One region of the Arthrobacter sp. KNU40 genome, then DNA from elsewhere that is predicted to be linked to it. Evidence: predicted binding sites of a transcription regulator. Region 1 holds the regulator's gene; each other region holds the start of a gene.

Region 1 (6,152 bases):
GCGTCATGGCTTCGGCAGCAATCCGCGACTCCTTCGAATCCGGTACCAAGTGGTCCACGAGGATTCCGAGCCGGCGGCCCGGGCCGGGGGAGAACCCGGCGATGGCGGCCTTGAGATCGTCCACGCCGTGCAAGGGCTCGACGACGATGCCCTCCACCCGGAGATCATCTCCCCACACCTTTTCCACGAGTTCGGCGTCGTGCTTGCCTTCCACCCAGATCCGGCTCGCCTTGGCGACTTGGGCCCGCTGCCCGGCGACGCGGACGGATCCCGATGCCGTCCTGCCTGCTTGCGCCGCGGCCTTGGCGGACGCGGCGCGTGGAGCCGGCGGCACGAGCTTCACTGCTTGTCCCTCCAGGAGGAATCCGAATCCGAGCCGGAACGATTTGGCCTTTCCCCGCCGATCCTCAAGCACCACAATGTGCATGCCCCCGGACTTCTCCACCCTGGTCACGGCCCCGACCCAACCGGACTGCACGTCCTCGAGAACCATCCCGCGTTCAACGGGCACCTCAGGCAGTTGCCGTTTGGCAGACGAGGTGAGGTCTTGCGGGCCCCAATTGTCGTAAGACACGGTCTTCACACCACTTTGCGCTAGGGGGATCGTTGACGGTCCGTGGCATTACCCACGGCCTCGCGGGAATCATGTTCGCCGCGAGCGGTACCAATGCTAACAACGAGGTGGCTCATACTAGACTTGTTAGCACTTGGGCATGTTGAGTGCTAATTGTTGAAATGTTGATTGGAGGTGGGCAGTGAGCGAACCACGCAAGCTTGAAGTGTTACGCGCCATCGTGGAGGACTACGTTCACTCCCGCGAGCCCGTCGGCTCCAAAGCCTTGGTCGAACGGCACCATTTGGGAGTGTCGAGCGCCACCATCCGCAATGACATGGCACTTCTTGAAGAAGAAGGCCTCATTGCCGCGCCGCACACGAGTGCCGGCCGCATTCCAACGGACAAAGGCTACCGCCTGTTCGTCGACCGCATCTCCGAGGTCAAGCCGCTTTCGGCTGCCGAGCGCCGGGCTATCCATTCCTTGCTTGAGGGACCCGACGACGTTGAGGACATCCTTGAGCGCACTGTCCGGCTCCTCTCCCAACTGACCAACCAGGTCGCCGTCGTCCAGTACCCGCACCTGAGCCGCGCGCGTGTCCGGCACATTGAGTTTGTCCTTTTGGCACCGCGTCAGGTCTTGGTGGTATTGATCGCCGATTCTGGCAAGGTGGAACAGGGCGTTGTGCACGCAGCGACGGACGCCACCGACGAAGAGCTCATGGCCTTGCGCGCGCGGTTCCTTGGAAGCATTGCCGGCTCCCAGCTCGACCTCATGCCGCAAGTCCTGCCTTCGGTGGTTGCCTTGTGCCCGCCGACGCTTCGCAACCTTGCAGGCGCCCTTGCCCATGGCCTGGAAAGGCTTGCCGAGCGGAGCCGCGACGAGCGCATGGTCATGGCAGGCACGGCCAACCTGGCCCGCTCCAACGTGGACTTCCCGCTGAGCATCGGTCCGGTCCTCGAAGCGCTTGAGGAGCAGGTGGTCATGTTGCGGCTGTTGTCGGATATGGCGGAAGACCCCCGCGGCGTCACGGTGAGCATCGGCCGCGAAAACCCCTATGACGGCCTCTCGGAGGCTTCGGTGGTTGCCACGGGCTACGGTCCGGGCAGCAGCGCCAAGATCGGCATTCTTGGACCCACCCGCATGGACTACCCCAACACCATGGCGGCCGTCCGTGCCGTCGCACGCTACCTTTCCCGCATTCTGGGCGGCTGACAGCCTCGGCTGGAGGGCGCCTCGCAAGAAACGCAGTGGAACCGTAAACAAGGAAGAGATACCGACTTTGAGCAGTCACTATGACGTTCTGGGCGTCTCGCCGGAAGCAACCGGCGAGGAGATCAAAAAGGCCTACCGCAAACTCGCACGTAAGCTGCACCCCGATGTGAACCCCGGGGCCGGCGCAGCCGAGGAATTCAAGGCGGTGACCCACGCTTACGAGGTCCTCTCCGACCCCCAGAAGCGCCGTGTCTACGACGCAACTGGCAACGAGAACGGGACCGACAACGGTTTCGGCGGAGGATACGCGGGCCAGGGATTCGCCTTCCAGGACATCTTCGATACCTTCTTCGGCGGAGGAGGCGGCGGCATGCAAGGCCCCGCATCACGTATGCGCCGCGGGCAGGACGCCCTGATCAGCGTTCGCATCGACTTGCGTGAGGCCGTGTTTGGTGTCAACAAGAAGCTTGAGGTGGACACCGCTGTCATCTGTCCCACGTGCGAAGGCTCATGCTGCCGTCCGGGCACCCACCCGGAGCGCTGCGACATCTGTGGCGGCTCGGGCCAGGTCCAGCGGGCTGTACGCTCGATCCTCGGCCAGGTCATGACAGCCGCACCGTGTGGATCGTGCGAAGGTTTCGGCTCGATCATCAAGGATCCTTGCAATGAGTGCAACGGCCAGGGCCGCATCCGCAGCCGCCGTTCACTGACCGTCAAGGTGCCCGGCGGCGTCGCTACCGGGACCCGCATCCAGCTGTCGTCGCAAGGCGAAGCAGGTCCTGCGGGCGGTCCTCCCGGTGACCTCTACGTGGAGATCCGGGTCAACAGTGACTCCACCTACATCCGCGAAGGCGACGACCTTCACGCCACGCTGAGCGTTCCCATGACTGCCGCGGCACTGGGTACTGAGCTGCAGCTTGAGACTTTCGACGGTCCCCAGGAGATTGACGTCAAGTCCGGCACGCAGTCCGGCGAAGTCATCACCCTGCGTGGACTCGGCGTCACCCATCTCCGCGGCTACGGCAGGGGAGACCTCAAGGTGCACCTGCACGTTGAGACGCCCGGCAAGCTCGACGCCGCACAGGAAGACCTGCTTCGCCAACTGGCAAAATTGCGCGGAGAGCAGTTCACCGAAGGCAAGCTTGTGGCCAGCGGCGGTATGTTCGCGAAGCTGCGGGACAAGCTCGGTAACCTATAGCGGTGAGCAACCCCGTATTCTTCGCAGCAGCCGGAACGCTTGACGGGCTCGGCCCTGGAGACACTTTTGTGCTCGACGGCGCCGAAGCCAGGCATGCTGTCACCGTCAAGCGCCTGGAAGTCGGCGAAGCCGTCGATATTGCCGACGGTGCCGGAAAACGGCTCACGGGCACCGTGACCGAATCCGGGCACGGAACCCTGACAGTCCTTGCCACCGCCGTCCAGGAGGAGCACCAACCAACCGTGCGGCTCGTATTGGTCCAGGCCCTCGCGAAGGGCGACAGGGACGAACTTGCCGTCGAGACGGCAACGGAACTCGGGATCGACGCCGTCGTGCCCTGGCAGGCCGAGCGTTCCATCGTCCGTTGGAAGGGTGACAGGGCGGCCAAGTCCCACGCGAAGTGGCAGTCCGTCGCCACGGCAGCCGCCAAGCAGGCGCGGCGCGCGTGGATTCCCGAGGTGCGTGCCGCCGTCGACGGCTCCGGCCTGGCTGCGGCGGTTGCCGCGGCCGACTTGGCGATCATCCTGCATGAGGACGCGAAACGTCCGCTGCGGGATGTCCTGCAGAAGTGGCAGGCCGAGGTTTCCGACGCGGAAACCGGGGCGGGTCGCGAAGTCCTGCTCATCGTCGGCCCGGAGGGTGGCATTTCACCGCGCGAAGTGACGAAGCTCAGCGACGTCGGCGCGGTCACCGCGCTCCTGGGCCACCACGTGCTTCGCTCGTCGACGGCGGGACCCGCAGCCGTCGTGCTCGCCAGTGACATTCTGGGGCGCTGGTAGCCCGCAGCGCTCGTCCTGGATCAGCGCTCGCTCAGCGAACGCTGAAAGTACGGGTATCCGTCGCGACGTCGGCGTCGTTGGGTCCTACCAAGGAAACCCGCAATTCATAGCGGCCCGCTCCGAGCCCCACGGTGAGGCTGAAGGCTCCACCTTGTCCGGGAACGGCAGATGCAGTGGTCTGCCCGGCGAGGTAGGAGGACTTGTCGCCGTTTGAGTTCTCGCGAAGGATTTGCCAATGCAGTTTCTTCGAGGGGTCTGTGCTCCGGCCGTTGAACTTGACCGGACCGGCAGGCAAGGTCAGATCCTCTTGCGGGTCGATGATCCACACCGGTGCCACCATGGATGCGTCGCGGACCATCGGATCGCCTAGTTTGACCTGACCGAATGCCATGTAGTCCGTGTGCCCGTCCACCAGGATGGTCACCTTGATCTGCTGTCCTGAATCGATCAGTCCTGAACTCGCGGCCGCTGCGGTGGCGGTATAGACGAGTTCCTGGACCGCACGCTGTGCCATCCCGGCGTCGAGATTGGAATTGAACGCGTCGCGGGAAACATCGACAGTGACGACGTTCTTACCGGAAATCGAGGTCGCCAGGCTGCCTGGGTTCTGCCACGGCGTGAAGAAATCGTGATCCAACGGCTTCTGGGACATCATGATCCGCAGGGCCGTGGTGATGGGGTTCTCGTTGCCAGGGTTGTCACGGAATTCGCGGTACAGGAAGGTGTCCGTGTCGCTACGCCCGATCCAATACACGGGGATCTTGTTTGAGGCCTGGGTTGTTTCGAGCGGAGCATTGCTGTCCGGCACCGTCTGCAGCGCAACTGTCGGGGTGGGGATCGGAGTGGTGGATCCCTGTCCCGTGCGATCGGCAATGCAGCCCGACAGGAACAAGGCAGCCGTCAAAGCGGTCACAAGCATCGCGGAGCGTTTCCGGATGCGTGTGCCGTGAGGAGTGACGGCTGGCCTGGTGATGGTGGATTCCTGCTCGTGTTCGGCCGCGGTGGTGCGGGGGAGTCATGCGCCCGGTGGCCGGGCACAGGGGCATTTTGCCCATGAATCAGCTTGTCACAGTCTCCCGGGCCCCGGCTGGCGTTTCGATACCCCGGCGGCCAACTGCAATCCGATTGATACGAGGTCGATGCCGAGTTGATACCAAAGCGGCATGGATCGGCCGTCCGCAGCCCCGCCGGGCAGGGTCTGGAACCACCCCGGAGACTGGCTGGCGTAGGATTGAAAGCAATCCGAGGCCCGCGATCGTGCGCCCATCCAGCAGACGGACATCGGAGAAAATCGATGGACATCACCAAGCCGGAGGAGCAGAGGCCGCAAGGCCAGCACTATGACAGAATCATTGAACGGGCGGCCCAAGGCCGGCAGCGTTGACACAGGTCCGGCCGAGTTCCCACACTCTGTCCCGGGCGCCCGGACGGAAGTTGTCATCTTTGACAACTCGGATCAGATGGTTCAGACCCTTGGCAGCCATGACGAGGCGTTGCGCTACATCGAAGCCCAGTTCCCCGGCGTCGACTTTCATGTGCGCGGCAACGAGCTCTCCTTCAGCGGACCGTCGAGCGATGTTCCCCGGATCATGCGGCTTCTAGAGGAAGTCCGCGGCCTGGTCGGCAAGGGGACGGTCATCACCCCGGACGTGCTCCAGCAACTCGTGTCCTTGTTGCGCAGCCAGTCCCTCCAAAACCCCGTCGAAGTCCTGACCCACAACATCCTTTCGAGCCGCGGGCGCACCATCCGCCCCAAAACGCTCAACCAGAAGAACTATGTCGACGCCATCGACGACAACACGGTGATCTTCGGGATCGGTCCTGCGGGCACCGGCAAGACGTACCTGGCGATGGCCAAGGCCGTCCAGGCACTGCAGCTCAAGGAAGTCAGCCGCATCATCCTCACGAGGCCCGCTGTCGAGGCAGGAGAGCGCCTCGGCTTCCTTCCGGGAACGTTGAGCGACAAGATCGACCCGTACCTGCGTCCTTTGTACGACGCCTTGCACGACATGATGGACCCGGAATCGATCCCGCGCCTTATGGCTGCCGGGACTATTGAGGTAGCACCGCTTGCGTACATGCGCGGCCGCACGCTCAACGACGCGTTCATCATCCTTGATGAAGCCCAGAACACCACGGCGGAACAGATGAAGATGTTCCTGACCCGCTTGGGCTTCGGCTCCAAGATGGTTGTCACGGGTGACATCACCCAGGTGGATCTGCCCTTCGGCGCCACCTCGGGTCTGCGCATCGTCCAGGAAATCCTCAACGGAATCGACGGCGTGAACTTTACGATGCTGGACGCTTCCGACGTCGTCAGGCACCGGCTTGTCGCCGACATCGTGTCCGCCTACAGCAAATGGGATGAAAAGCACCGGGTGCGTGCCCAGCACACGCCGATCCACG
Region 2 (6,152 bases), 240 kb from region 1:
GAGGTCGGAATGGTCGGCCTCAACACCGGCATCGTGTCCAATCCCGCCGCTCCTTTCGGAGGCGTCAAACAGTCAGGCCTGGGACGCGAAGGCGGAAAGATCGGGATCGAAGAATTCCTGGAATACAAGTACACCGCGATAGCGGTCTAGTAGATTCAACTTGCTGAAGTATGAAATGAGGGGATGTCAATGGCGGCACCGGAGCGAATGTTCGTATTGGAGGGCCGGCCCACGGCGCAGCTGATCGCTGACCAACTCCGAGAGCTCATCGTCCAAGGGGCTTTCAGCCCCGGTCAGCAGGTGAACGAATCTGCCTTGGCGAGCCAGCTCAACACCTCAAGGGGGCCCCTCAGGGAAGCTCTGCAGCGCTTATGCCAGGAAGGCATCCTGGTGAGCAAGCGTAACCGCGGCGTTTTTGTGTTGGAGCTTTCAAACGAAGACATCAAAGAGATCTACGCCGTACGCGAGGCAGTGGAACTGGCCGCCGCCAACACTCTCCTCCATTCCGGTCCGGACCAGGTCACGGACACCTGTCGAGAGCTCAAGGGGATCATCAAGAACATGGCGAAGCAGGTTGCGGCGTCGGACTGGCAGGCGATCGCCAGGCTCGACATGCAATTCCACACCGCTTTCGTTTCCGGCACTGGAAACACGCGATTGATCCGGATTTACGAGACCCTCGCCGCGGAGTCCCGCATGTGTATCCTCAGCCTGGAAGTCGCGTATCCCCGCATAGATGTGCTGGTGCAGGAGCACCAAGACATCCTGGACCTTCTTGAGAGGCGCGACCAGAGCGGACTTCAGCAAGCCATAAAACGGCACATGCAGAAAGCCGTCGAGGACCTCACTTCGACACGGCAGCCAAGTGGTGTCACCGCGTAAATGTTGTTAGCTCCATAAAAACTACGGGCCCGGTTCAAGTGAACTGGACCCGTAGTTTTTCTCTTCAATGTTCCAGATATTGCGTGTCCTCAGCGTGACGACAACCCCGCTTTGGCCCCGGACGCCTCTCGGTGGGCCGGGAGAGTGCCGCTTGGTGTGACGCTCGGGACCCTGCAAGCCACCAGCCTCAAACTCCCCTCTGCCTCAGCTGGACGCTTTCGCGCTGCCCTGATCCGGCACTGAATCCCCATGCCCACAGACAGCGACGACGCCGTCCTCAGGATCGATTTAATCGAGACGGCCCAGCTCGCGGAGGTCCTCAAGCGCCGTTCGCGGACTTGAGTTCCGCCTCGAGGCGCCGGTTGTCGGCCTCCAGGACCAGGACCATCCGGATGCCGGCCAGGTTCAAGCCCGATTCCAGAAGCTCCCCGATCCGCCGCAAGGTCACAAGGTCGTTCTCGCTGTACTGGCGGGTCCCGCCCAGGGTCCTGCCCGGTTCCAGCAGGCCCTTGCGTTCGTAGAGGCGCAGGTTCTGCTGACCCGTTCCCACCAGTGCGGCCGCAACGGAAATCGCATACACGCCCCTCCCCCGGTCCCCGGCCTGCCCCATCGGGCACCTCCAAAATCCTTCGAAAATCAGGCTTGCCCTGACCCATATGCAGTGCTATAAGAAATATATACCAGCCACCATAGATCAGCTGGGTTGACAACAAAAAACTGCGATCTGCAAGGAGTGACACACCATGCTGATGCGAACGGACCCCTTCCGTGAACTCGACCGGCTCGCCGAACAGGTACTCGGCACCACAGCCCGGCCGGCGGCCATGCCCATGGACGCCTGGCGGGAAGGCGAGGACTTCGTGGTCGCCTTCGATCTGCCCGGAGTCAACGTGGACTCGGTGGACATCGACGTCGAACGCAACGTCCTGACCGTCAAGGCCGAACGCCCGGACCCCGTCGGCGAGGACACGGAACTGATCGCCTCCGAACGGCCCCGCGGCATCTTCAGCCGCCAGCTCATCCTCGGCGACGCGCTGGACACCGAAGGCGTCAAAGCAAACTACGACGCCGGCGTCCTGACCCTGCGCATCCCGGTCGCGGAAAAAGCAAAACCGCGCCGCATCGAAATCGAAACCACCGGAAAACAGCGCCAGGAAATCAACGCCTGACCGCCGGCGCACCCTCCCGGACCGGGAGCACCACAGCGGCCCACCATGCAAAGAGGGCGGTCGGGTTCACAGACCACGCCACAGCGCAGCCAGCGCACGGATGGATGAGGCCCCGAGGATGACTCCCGCAACGATGGTCCCCGGCCGAACAGGCCGGGGACCATCCCCGCCCACGGAAACACCCCGCATCCAAAACACACACCACCGCCAACCATGAGGAACAACGGCCCCGACCTTTACGAGACCCTGCAGATCGCCCCCACCGCCACGGCACGCGAGGTGACCCGCGCCTACCGCACGCTCATCCGCAGCCGGCACCCCGACACCCGGGCGGCCCGCGAACACCCCACCGGCCCCGGCCCGACGGAACCGGAGACGAAGACCCAAAAAGAGCTGCAGGAGCTCCGGGACATCATGGCCGCCTACGCCATCCTCGGCAACCCGGAAAAGCGGGGCGCCTACGACCGGGAGCACCCGCGTCCAGCCGCGAACGCCACGCCGCAACGCCCCGGCCCCGTTCGGATCCCAAGGCAGTTGCCTCCCGCCACGGCGCTGCTGATCGGACCGGTCATCTGGGAGCCGCCCGCCCGACGGTCCCCGGGAACGCCGCTCCGGCAACCGTCATATCCGCCAACCCGCTACACGCTCATCCTGCAGATCAGGCGCTGAGAGCCGGAAAACCACACCAGCCCAAGGAGCCCCCATGAGTGCCTGGCGACCCTACGACAACCAACTGATGCCCGCGTTCTACGAACGCTTCGAAAAACGGTGGGGCAAAGGAACAGCCCCGTTCCTGGACCCCGAAACCCACGAACAACCCACCCCCCGGGCCCAATGGATCAACCCGGACACCGGCGCCGCAGTCGCGGTCGTCCCCATCTGGACCGAAGACCCCCAGCACCGCTCCTTCGCCGTGTTCTACCTACCCCCGGCCGGCGACATCTGGATCCTGCGGCCCGGCTACACAAACTACCTCGAAACCGACCCCAAAAACCCCGGGCAAGCCACCCTCCGCAACGACGCCTTCCGAAAAGCCGTCGCACACGCCAAGGAATTCATCTACGGAACCCAACCCTGAAAACCGTTCCCCGGAGCACACCATGACCCCTCCACAGATCAGCCAGTTCCTCCAGGAATGCATTGTTCACGATGACCCAAGCGACTCGGGGATCAACGCCGACGCGCTCTACGGGCTCTACGTCAGCTCGTGCTCCCTGAACCGCAAAATCCCCCTCCCCGACCACGCCTTCCGCACCGCCCTGCGCCTCGCCGGCCTTGTTAAGGGAAAAAACCGGAAGGGCAAAAAGAGAGTCTTCCAAGGCCTGCGCATGACCGGACCAGCCGCAGTGGACTACATCCTCAACAGCAGCGCCCAAACCCCGGCGGACCCCAGGTAGAGCAGGTGATGGACCGGGGCCAAGGTAACGCGCCAATGCCCGGTGTCACCCTGTGCCGGGCACTGGCGCAGCTACCGCCGAGAGCATGTTCCAGGGAAACGCCCTCGCCCCGATCGTAGGCCGCGGAACCGGCCCGGCACTTGAGTGCCGGCTACCTGTTTTGGCAGCCCTTGTGGCAGTGACGTGTCCGAGGCGACCTGGGGGCTGTCGCAGGAACCCCTGGCCCGGGCGTGCATTGACGCCCCCACATCGAAGACTCAGGGCGGACCGCAATAAGCACATCTACCAAGCAGACATAAGTGTGGACGCTGTCCAACCCCCTTTGGCAGGACAAGCGGACAGGCACAACTCCCCGCTACGACCGGGAGTAGCTTTCCAGGCAACTTCCGCGCCAAGGTCAGCCAATGTACGGCTCAGTCCAGCGGCATGGGTGTGCATCATTGTGCACACCCGTTCTTGCGCCACGGCCTCGATTCTCCGCTACGCGCCATGCCGAGAATTTAGCACAAGCGAACCCTAAGCAAGCGGTATTGCTCTTAGGGGGCCAGTTCGCCCGCCCGAGTCCAGCCGAGGGCCTCGTACCGGTCCGCTGCCCCGGCGTCCACGGGCGCGTAGACAACATCCGCGCCCTCGACGAAGGCTTCCTCCGCCAGGTGGGCCAGGACCACGGCCTCGTGATCGAGCGCCACAGCGTCGCCGTCCACTGCGCGCACAGGGCCCACCACAGCGAATCCATCGCCGAACGCCACCCGGCCCCGCGCCAGTGGGCGGTCAAAGCGGGTCAGCTCCACGACGTCGTAATCCTCCAAGGGCGCCTCGAGCACTCCGAACTCGGACTCCAGCGGCGGCGCACTGTTGACCTCGCCCGGCGGGGCGGTCATCAGGACGCCGACGGGAAGTGTTTCCTCGCCATCGTTGAGCCGCGCCCACAGGGGCCGCCAGTCGTGTGTGGTATCCGGTGCGCTCATTCACCAACCCTATCGTCGTGCCTGACTACCGGTAACTTGCGGAATAGCGGTTGATCTCCGCGGCCAGACGGGAATCCGAGGAGGATTCCCCAGCGAACCGCCGGGGCCTGGCATTCCGGCGCAGGACCGTTGAACGATCAGCCGGCGGGCACGGCTGCGGCCCTTCGGGCGTGGACCGAAAGGACGTGACCTTCCGGGGTTTACCAGCGTGAATGGATCATCTCGCGGAAGTACGTGTCGTAGATTTCCCTGACGCTGTTCTCGAAGTCCGGGCCTAGGTGGTCCAGTATTTGGCTGGAGGCGGCGTTGGCGCGGGCTTGTTCAGGGTTTCGGGCCCCTGGTATGACGGTGCTGACCCCGTCTTGTGCCGCGATCCAGGCGATGGCCGCTTGGGCTGTGGTTGCTCCGGACGGGACAAGCTTTTTGAAATGTTCCACCGCTTTGAGGCCCTGTTCAAAGTCAACTCCGGAGAAGGTCTCCCCGACGTCGAAAGCCGCACCGTTCCGGTTATATTTCCTGTGGTCATTTTCGGCAAAGACTGTGTCCTTGGAGTACTTTCCCGAGAGCAGGCCTGAGGCCAGAGGAACCCTGGCGATGATGCCGACTCCGGCGTTCTTCGCCGCGGGCAGGACCTTGTCCAGGGGTTTGAGTCTGAAGGCGTTCAGCATGATCTGGACGGTGGCCGTGCCGTGCTTGATGGCCTCGAGTGCTTCCTCGGTCCGCTCGACGCTGACGCCGTAGTCCTTGATTGCGCCTTCATTGACGAGCGTCTCCAGCGCATCGTAGATTTCCGGGCGGCTGTAAACCGGGGTCGGCGGGCAATGCAGCTGCACCAGGTCGAGGCACTCCGTCCGGAGGTTCCGCCTGGAACGGTCAACCCACTGCCGGAAGTTGGCCAGTGTGTAGTTCTCAGGTTTCTGTTCCAGGCGCCGCCCGATTTTGGTGGCTACCGTGATGTCCAGTCCGGGGTTGGCAGCGAGGTACTTCCCGATGGTTTGCTCGCTCCGCCCGTCGCCGTAGACATCGGCGGTATCAAAGAAGGTCACCCCGGAATCCACGGCGGCTTCCAGGATGTCGTTGGCTTCCTTCGGATCCACGTTGCCCCAGTCTGCACCGAGCTGCCATGTGCCCAGCCCCACAACGGAGACGGACCGCCCTGTCTTGCCCAATACTCGCTGCTTCATCCTTCGGCTATAACCACGGCACAACGGCCCCGTCCCCAGGGAAGGGGGCCAGCTGATCCTAGGACCCGAAGGGCCAGCCACGCCGGGACAAAAGATGCTGTCGGACGCGTAGTCTCGAAAAACGGCTACCGGCATAGGGTCCGCTCATGGAACGACGTGGTCAGGGCCCGGGGTGCCGCCACACGGCCGGCTACTTCACGGACAAGAGAAAGCGCGTCAGAAAACAATGGAATTCAGGTACCTTGGCAACTCCGGCTTCAAGATTTCGGAAATCACGTTCGGCAACTGGCTGACCCACGGCTCCCAGGTCGAGAACGACACCGCCACCGCATGCGTCCGAGCAGCGCTCGACGCCGGAATCAGCACCTTCGACACGGCCGATGTCTATGCCAACACCGCGGCCGAGACCGTCCTCGGCAACGCCCTGAAGGGCGAACGTCGGGAGTCGCTGGAGATCTTCACGAAGGTATTCGGTCCCACCGGGCCCAAGGGCCACAATGATCTCGGGCTCTCCCGCAAGCACATCACGGAATCCATCAACGGCTCCCTCAG
Region 3 (6,152 bases), 1.3 Mb from region 1:
CTCGACCAGGTAGCGGCGTTCTTCGTTGGACTGGGGCTCGAGGTCGAGGGCCGGACCTTCGTGGAGGGCGAATTCATCGACACGGTCATAGCGATCCCTGATTCCCGCACGGAGATCGTCATGTTGCGGACACCTGACGGAGGAACAGGGGTTGAGCTATCCAGCTTCGTCAGGCCGGACCCCGAGCCGGGATCGCCTGCCGCCATGGCCAACGAACTTGGGCTGCGCAGCCTGTCCTTCGAAGTCGATGATCTTCAGGCCCACGTCGACCGGCTTGCCGCCGAGGGATACGGGTTGGTCGGCGGTATCGGCCAGTACGAAGGAGCCTGGCGCATGGCGTACGTGCGAGGTCCAGAGGGAATCATTGTGTCCCTTGCTGAGCGGATGACCTAAGGCTCCTCCACCCCTACGTTTCCGCAGGTGGGAGGGCCTTCACTGTGGAGCTAAGGAGATTCGAACTCCTGACCTCTTCGATGCGAACGAAGCGCTCTACCAACTGAGCTATAGCCCCTAGTCAACCGTGCGTTGCCAGTGTCCCTAGGCTACAAACTATCTTCGCGCTTTGCCAACCAAGACTCGAACGTGTCTGTTCCCGTCCGCTGGCTTGGCACCAAATTCAGTCCGCTCCGAAGATATTTGCCCATCGCTCCTGGCAACGGCACCTCCACGATCCGCCCATGTCCGGTAGTTTTTCGCCAGATCTCAGCGAGTTCACGCATGGTCCGGATGTCCGGTCCGCCGATGGTTCGTGTCCGGTGCCGCTCTGTTGAGGGCTCCCCCACGGCTTCGGCAAGCAACTCGAACGCCACATCCGCCGGCGAAATCGTTTGAAAGCGTGCGCCTTTGAAGACCGGGATGAGGCGGACTTTCGCCCCGGCCTGGAAAACCGCCGTCACGAGGCTGTGGAACTGGGTGGCCCGCACAACAACCGTCTCAAGCGCCGAATTGGCGTAGACACGTTCTTTGTCTGCTTTGGAGACGTAAAACGCCGCGTTGCTCTGCTCGCAGTTGATGATGGAGAGAAGAACCGCCTTGCGCACGCCGGCACCGGCGGCCGCGGCGAGCAGGCGCGCGCCGCCGTCGGCGAAATTCTTGCGGGCCTTCCCGAACTGCCCTTCCAAGCAATCGATCACGACGTCGGCCCCGTGCAGGGCTTCCGGCAGCCCGGCGCCTGTGGTGACGTCAGCCTGAAAGTAGCGGGCGCCGTCGTAATGGACCGATGACGTGCCCGACGGCGGGCGGCGGCTCAGCACCGTCACGCCTAGTCCGGCGTCGAGCGCCAAACGGACGACTTCACGCCCCACCTGTCCGGTGCCACCTGCGACGCAGACACTAGTCAAGGGAGGCTATGCCCGGCGGCGCTGCAAAACGTCGTCGAGGTTGCTGAGCGCGCTCTGAGGCTTGCCGTGCTGCGCTTGGACCGACGGGGCCGCGGACGGCGCGCTGGCCGGCTTCAACGTCGGCTTGCCGAGTGGCTTGGGAGCTTCAGGCAAGTCGAGGGGTTCTGGTGCCGGCCGGGGTGCCTTGGCTGCATCGACGTATGTTGGTTTGGGAACGTCCACCGGCTGCCATTCGGATTCCTTGGATTCCGCCGTAAACCGGACTGTGTTGTCGCCGGCGGCGACGGCAACGTTGAGGGCAGCCTGACGAAGTTCGACGGCGGTCAGGCGGGTCGCTTCCCGGGCATGGGCTTCGGCGTCGAAGATCTTGGTAGCCGGGCGGTCCGAGGCCGGACGACCTACGCGGTGGCTCTCAACCGCGGGACCCATTGCGTTGCGGAATGCCCTGTTCATCTTCGCCCTGCGGTCCCTGATGGCCAGCCGCCGAAGCAGGAAGACGGTCCCGACCACGCCGACGATGGATACCAATGGCACCCAGCCCGAAACGAGGCCAAGAATGCGCAGCACGCCGGAAACGGCTGCCGTGAGTAACAGGAGGAGACCGGCGAGAGCAAGGGCGCAGCGCCCGTATCTGACTTTGAAGACCGCTGCATCCGATGCAGCATCACGCCGTTCGCCGGCGCCAGCCGATACCTCGGGCAATGCGGTTGCGGTGCTCTGCATGGTTTCCATTGCTTTCTCCTGCCGAGGGGTGATTGACAGAACCACCCCGGCTTGCAGTTCATGAGCGTCGTCGTCGATCACATCTGCTGGGATGTCACCGGCCAGTTGGACGTGGTTGTGACGATTCCGCAGTATGTATGGCGCAACCCAAACAATCCACAGCGCGACAGCAATGACCAATATCACCGAGCTGCTGAGAGGGAAGTCCACAATCAAAACCGTAGAAGCAAATACGCGGAGGCCACCGCATTGCCCACGGTGTGTCGCCGGAGAGTCGGCAAATCAATGGATTTACAGACTCGTACACCCCAGCGGACTAGTTGGCCCCGCGTCTCAGCCAAGCAGCCAGCAAACCCCCAGGGACCTCCTCCGAGGTCAATGCAAAGCTTTGATGGTCAGCCCATTCGCCGTTGATGTGAAGGAAACGCTCACGGCGGCCCTCGTCACGGAAACCCAGCTTCTCAACGACCCGCAGGCTCGGCCCGTTCTCGGGCCGGATGTTGATCTCCATCCGGTGAAGGCCAAGGGCCTCAAAGCAATGATCGGTCGCCATGGCAACCGCTGTGGGCGCTATTCCGCGACCGGCCCGGGCCTGGTCGACCCAATAGCCAAGGGTTGCCGTCATCGCCGATCCCCACATAATCGAAGAGACCGTCAGCTGCCCGACGATCCTGGGCTCCGGGAACCCTGGAATCCGCTCCGTGATCACAAACGGAAGGGCGCTGGCCTGCCGAGCCTGCGCGTTAAGGGAAGCCACCATCTGCCGGTAGTTCGGCAGGCGACCGCCAGGGGCCGGGTTGGAGGCTTCCCAAGGCGCCAGCCACTCACTATTGCGTGAGCGGACCTCGGTCCACTCCTTCTTGTCCCGGAAATGAATGGGACGCAAGATGAGGTCGCCGCTCTCCAGCGTCACCGGCCAAATGGCCGACCCCCACACTGGCAGCTACTTGCTGAGGCCGGCGGTAAAGCCAGGCAACCACTCACGCAGGCCAGGCCCGAGGTCTTCACTGTCGCACGCAAGCTGGACGCAGGCTTTGAGGTAGCTGAGCTTATCCCCGGTATCGTACCGACGGCCGCGGAAGACCACTCCGTAGACGCCGCTACCTTCGCCGTCTCCCGCAGCGAGTACTTGAAGCGCATCCGTCAGCTGGATCTCTCCCCCACGGCCCGGTTCGGTTTTCTCGAGAACGTCGAAAACCGAGGGGTGGAGCACGTAGCGCCCGATCACGGCCAAGTTGGACGGAGCTTCATCAACAGCAGGCTTTTCCACAAGTTGCTTGATGCGGACGTAGCCGTCCTCGCCGATATCTTCAATGTCCGCGCAACCGTAGGCGCTGATCTGGGAGGGCTCGACCTCGATGAGGGCCACAACGGAGCCACCGGTTTTGTGCTGGACCTCGATCATGTCGCTCAGGAGTGTGTCCCGGGCGTCGATAAGGTCGTCACCGAGAAGAACGGCAAAAGGTTCGTACCCGACGTGCTGCTTTGCACGCAACACTGCGTGTCCCAGCCCCTTGGGGTCGCCCTGGCGGACGTAGTGGATGTCGCCGAGGTTACTGGTAGCCTGCACCGAGTCCAGCTTGGTGGTGTCACCCTTGGCCTCGAGGGTCGCTTCCAAAGCCGGTACCCGGTCGAAGTGATCCTCCAACGCACGTTTGTTGCGGCCTGTGATCATGAGGACGTCGTTGAGTCCCACGCTCACGGCTTCTTCAACGACATATTGGATGGCCGGCTTGTCGACTACCGGGAGCATCTCTTTGGGCATGGCTTTGGTAGCAGGCAGGAACCTGGTGCCGAGTCCGGCAACGGGGATAACGGCCTTGCGGACGGTGCAGTTGTTGGAAGTCACCGGACTAATCTAACGGAAGGAGCTGGACATTGGGCAAAAGAAACCTGTTTGGATAGTAGGGACTCCACTGTTTCTTCCCCGTCATCGAGCCGCAAAGCAGCGTGAACTGGAGCAAAAATGACTTTGAAAGACGAAATCCGGCGGGACCACCGCAAGCGCCGGCTGACATTGACCCGGCAACAGCGCGCCGACGCCGGAACGGGGATCGCCCTCGGTGGCCTCTCATGGGCGGATTCGGTTGCCCGGGGAAAACCGTCGACTTTTGCGGCCTATGTCGGAGTAGCCGCCGAGCCGCCGACAATGCCCTTGCTTGCGGCACTCCACGCCGCCGGCCACAGGATCCTTCTTCCCGTCTGTGAACCGGAACGGCGTCTGAGCTGGGTCTATTGGACACCGGATACGGTCTTTGTCCGCTCAAAGTACGCACCGATTGACGAGCCGGTGGGCGAACGATTCGACAGCGACGTCATCAGGGATGCCACTGGAATCTTCCTCCCGGCCACCGCCGTCGATGAAGACGGAAACCGTATCGGCCAAGGGGGCGGTTACTACGATCGGCTCCTCGACAAGCTCGACGCCGACGCGCAGCGTCCGCCGACTGTCGCCGTCGTATATGACCACGAAGTGCTGGCCTCGGGGACGATCCCGGCAGAACCGTTCGACAAGCCCGTGGCGGAGGCACTTACCCCCTACAGGATCGTCCGGCTGGTTCCGGCCGATTGATCGGGGCTTCCGACCTGTCTTCTCCGCCACATTTTGTGGTGGCGGCCCCGACTCCGGATGATAGAATTGGCACTCAGGCCCTGGGACTGCTAATGGACGGAACAATCCGCCTTGGCAGCACTGGACCTGTAGTTCGTCCCGGAGGAGGATCACCAGTGCCCACATATGCCTATGCCTGCAAAGACTGCGGACATGCCTTTGACATCGTTCAGTCGTTCACGGACAGCTCCCTGTCCGACTGCCCTGAATGCCAAGGGTCGTTGCGTAAGAAGTTCAACAGCGTGGGCGTCGTCTTCAAGGGATCGGGCTTCTACCGCACCGACTCCCGGGACTCCAAGGGAAGCACCGTTTCGGCCGCTCCCGCCGCACCAGCTGCGCCTCCGGCTCCAGCGTCGGTTCCGGCGGCTGCCGCGAGCTGATTGCGATTTCCAGCTGCTCCCGGTTTTCCACATAGCTCAACGTTCCACATAGCTCAATAAAGCCCTGCCGCGGGCCTGCGTGCCCGGTTAGCGTGGCACCATGCCCGCAACCCCGAACGTACCCACGGACCCCATGTCCGCCGGATCATTGTCGCTGCCGCGCGATAGACTGCTCGCACCGATCAACAGGGCCCGAACCCGCCGTCTACAGGCTCTTCCCTCCAGGGCTGGCGGGCATCGGGGCGCTACCACGGGACCATCCAAACACCGCAGCTTCGGTAGCTGGTTAAACCGCAACCGCCGCCTCGTCGTGGCCCTCCTGCTATGCGTGGCCGCAGGGATCGCAGTCCATCAGCTGACTCCAGCTTCGGAGCGACGAGCCACGGTCCTGGCCGCCGCGCGGGATCTTCCCGCCGGGTCCACTTTGACGGATACCGACCTCAAACCCCTCGATGTCCTTCCTGATGGAATTCCAGCCGGGGCACTCACCCCGCGAACCGGATACGGCGGAAAGCAGCTTGCCTCGCCGCTGCAGAAGGGGCAGATCCCCACAGACGCCCAACTCCTGGGACCGGGCCTGCTGACCGGGACCGCACCCGCGACGGCGGCCGTTCCACTTCGCATGGCCGATCCCGCTTCAATTCAGCTCATCTCGCCCGGCCAGTTGGTCAACGTTGTGCTCACCGCAGCAGATGGACTTGAAGGGCCCGGCAAGAAATCCGAACTCTTGGCATCGGCGGTCCCGGTTTTGTGGACATCCGCGCAAGGAGGCAAAGCGAACCAATGGTTGGGCACGAACGAGGCGGACGGCCTTGTGGTTGTCGCCGCCAATCCGCAACAGGCCGAAATCCTCGCCGGAGCTTCCACTCGCGGGAAACTATTCTTTGTCCTGGTCAATCCCTCTGACAACCGGCCATGAAATATTCAGCCCCAGTGCGGGGGCCTTTGTTCCTTCAGCCAGGCGTCGTGGTCGTAGCCAGGCTCATCACCCCAGCGACGCGGATCGTCCTCGGAGGCTTTCTTGGGCAGAATGCTTTCTCCTGCCTGCTTCCGCTCGGGCGCGGGCTTCACTTTTGTTTTCTCCAGCTCGTCCAACTC

Evidence for each region. Region 1 encodes HrcA, which represses chaperone genes, less so after heat shock. Its sites were predicted from a motif close to TTNGCACTCGNNNNNNNCGAGTGCNAA; they were not measured.
Region 2: a site for HrcA is predicted at 1,524-1,550, ahead of ACSKT0_RS10990 (Hsp20/alpha crystallin family protein). Genes of this name have one in related genera too.
Region 3: a site for HrcA is predicted at 4,702-4,728, ahead of ACSKT0_RS18215 (FmdB family zinc ribbon protein). Genes of this name have one in related genera too.

What each region holds. Positions count from the first base shown of each region.
Region 1 covers NZ_CP195850.1:2,628,932-2,635,083, reverse strand. Annotated here, with positions in the region: gene ACSKT0_RS12145 (DUF3097 domain-containing protein) at 1-574, opposite strand, end outside; gene hrcA (heat-inducible transcriptional repressor HrcA) at 756-1,769, shown strand; gene dnaJ (molecular chaperone DnaJ) at 1,837-2,967, shown strand; gene ACSKT0_RS12130 (16S rRNA (uracil(1498)-N(3))-methyltransferase) at 2,970-3,746, shown strand; gene ACSKT0_RS12125 (GerMN domain-containing protein) at 3,778-4,665, opposite strand; gene ACSKT0_RS12120 (PhoH family protein) at 5,087-6,152, shown strand, end outside.
Region 2 covers NZ_CP195850.1:2,386,601-2,392,752, reverse strand. Annotated here, with positions in the region: gene ACSKT0_RS11005 (NAD-dependent succinate-semialdehyde dehydrogenase) at 1-150, shown strand, start outside; gene ACSKT0_RS11000 (GntR family transcriptional regulator) at 190-882, shown strand; gene ACSKT0_RS10995 (MerR family transcriptional regulator) at 1,202-1,492, opposite strand; gene ACSKT0_RS10990 (Hsp20/alpha crystallin family protein) at 1,626-2,051, shown strand; gene ACSKT0_RS10985 (J domain-containing protein) at 2,265-2,720, shown strand; gene ACSKT0_RS10980 (hypothetical protein) at 2,755-3,129, shown strand; gene ACSKT0_RS10975 (hypothetical protein) at 3,152-3,448, shown strand; gene ACSKT0_RS10970 (hypothetical protein) at 3,985-4,416, opposite strand; gene ACSKT0_RS10965 (aldo/keto reductase) at 4,617-5,600, opposite strand; gene ACSKT0_RS10960 (aldo/keto reductase family protein) at 5,827-6,152, shown strand, end outside.
Region 3 covers NZ_CP195850.1:3,914,094-3,920,245, forward strand. Annotated here, with positions in the region: gene ACSKT0_RS18180 (VOC family protein) at 1-393, shown strand, start outside; tRNA gene ACSKT0_RS18185 (tRNA-Ala) at 439-511, opposite strand; gene ACSKT0_RS18190 (SDR family oxidoreductase) at 543-1,304, opposite strand; gene ACSKT0_RS18195 (hypothetical protein) at 1,347-2,072, opposite strand; gene ACSKT0_RS18200 (GNAT family N-acetyltransferase) at 2,380-3,000, opposite strand; gene galU (UTP--glucose-1-phosphate uridylyltransferase GalU) at 3,007-3,912, opposite strand; gene ACSKT0_RS18210 (5-formyltetrahydrofolate cyclo-ligase) at 4,030-4,635, shown strand; gene ACSKT0_RS18215 (FmdB family zinc ribbon protein) at 4,791-5,054, shown strand; gene cpaB (Flp pilus assembly protein CpaB) at 5,155-5,973, shown strand; gene ACSKT0_RS18225 (hypothetical protein) at 5,979-6,152, opposite strand, start outside.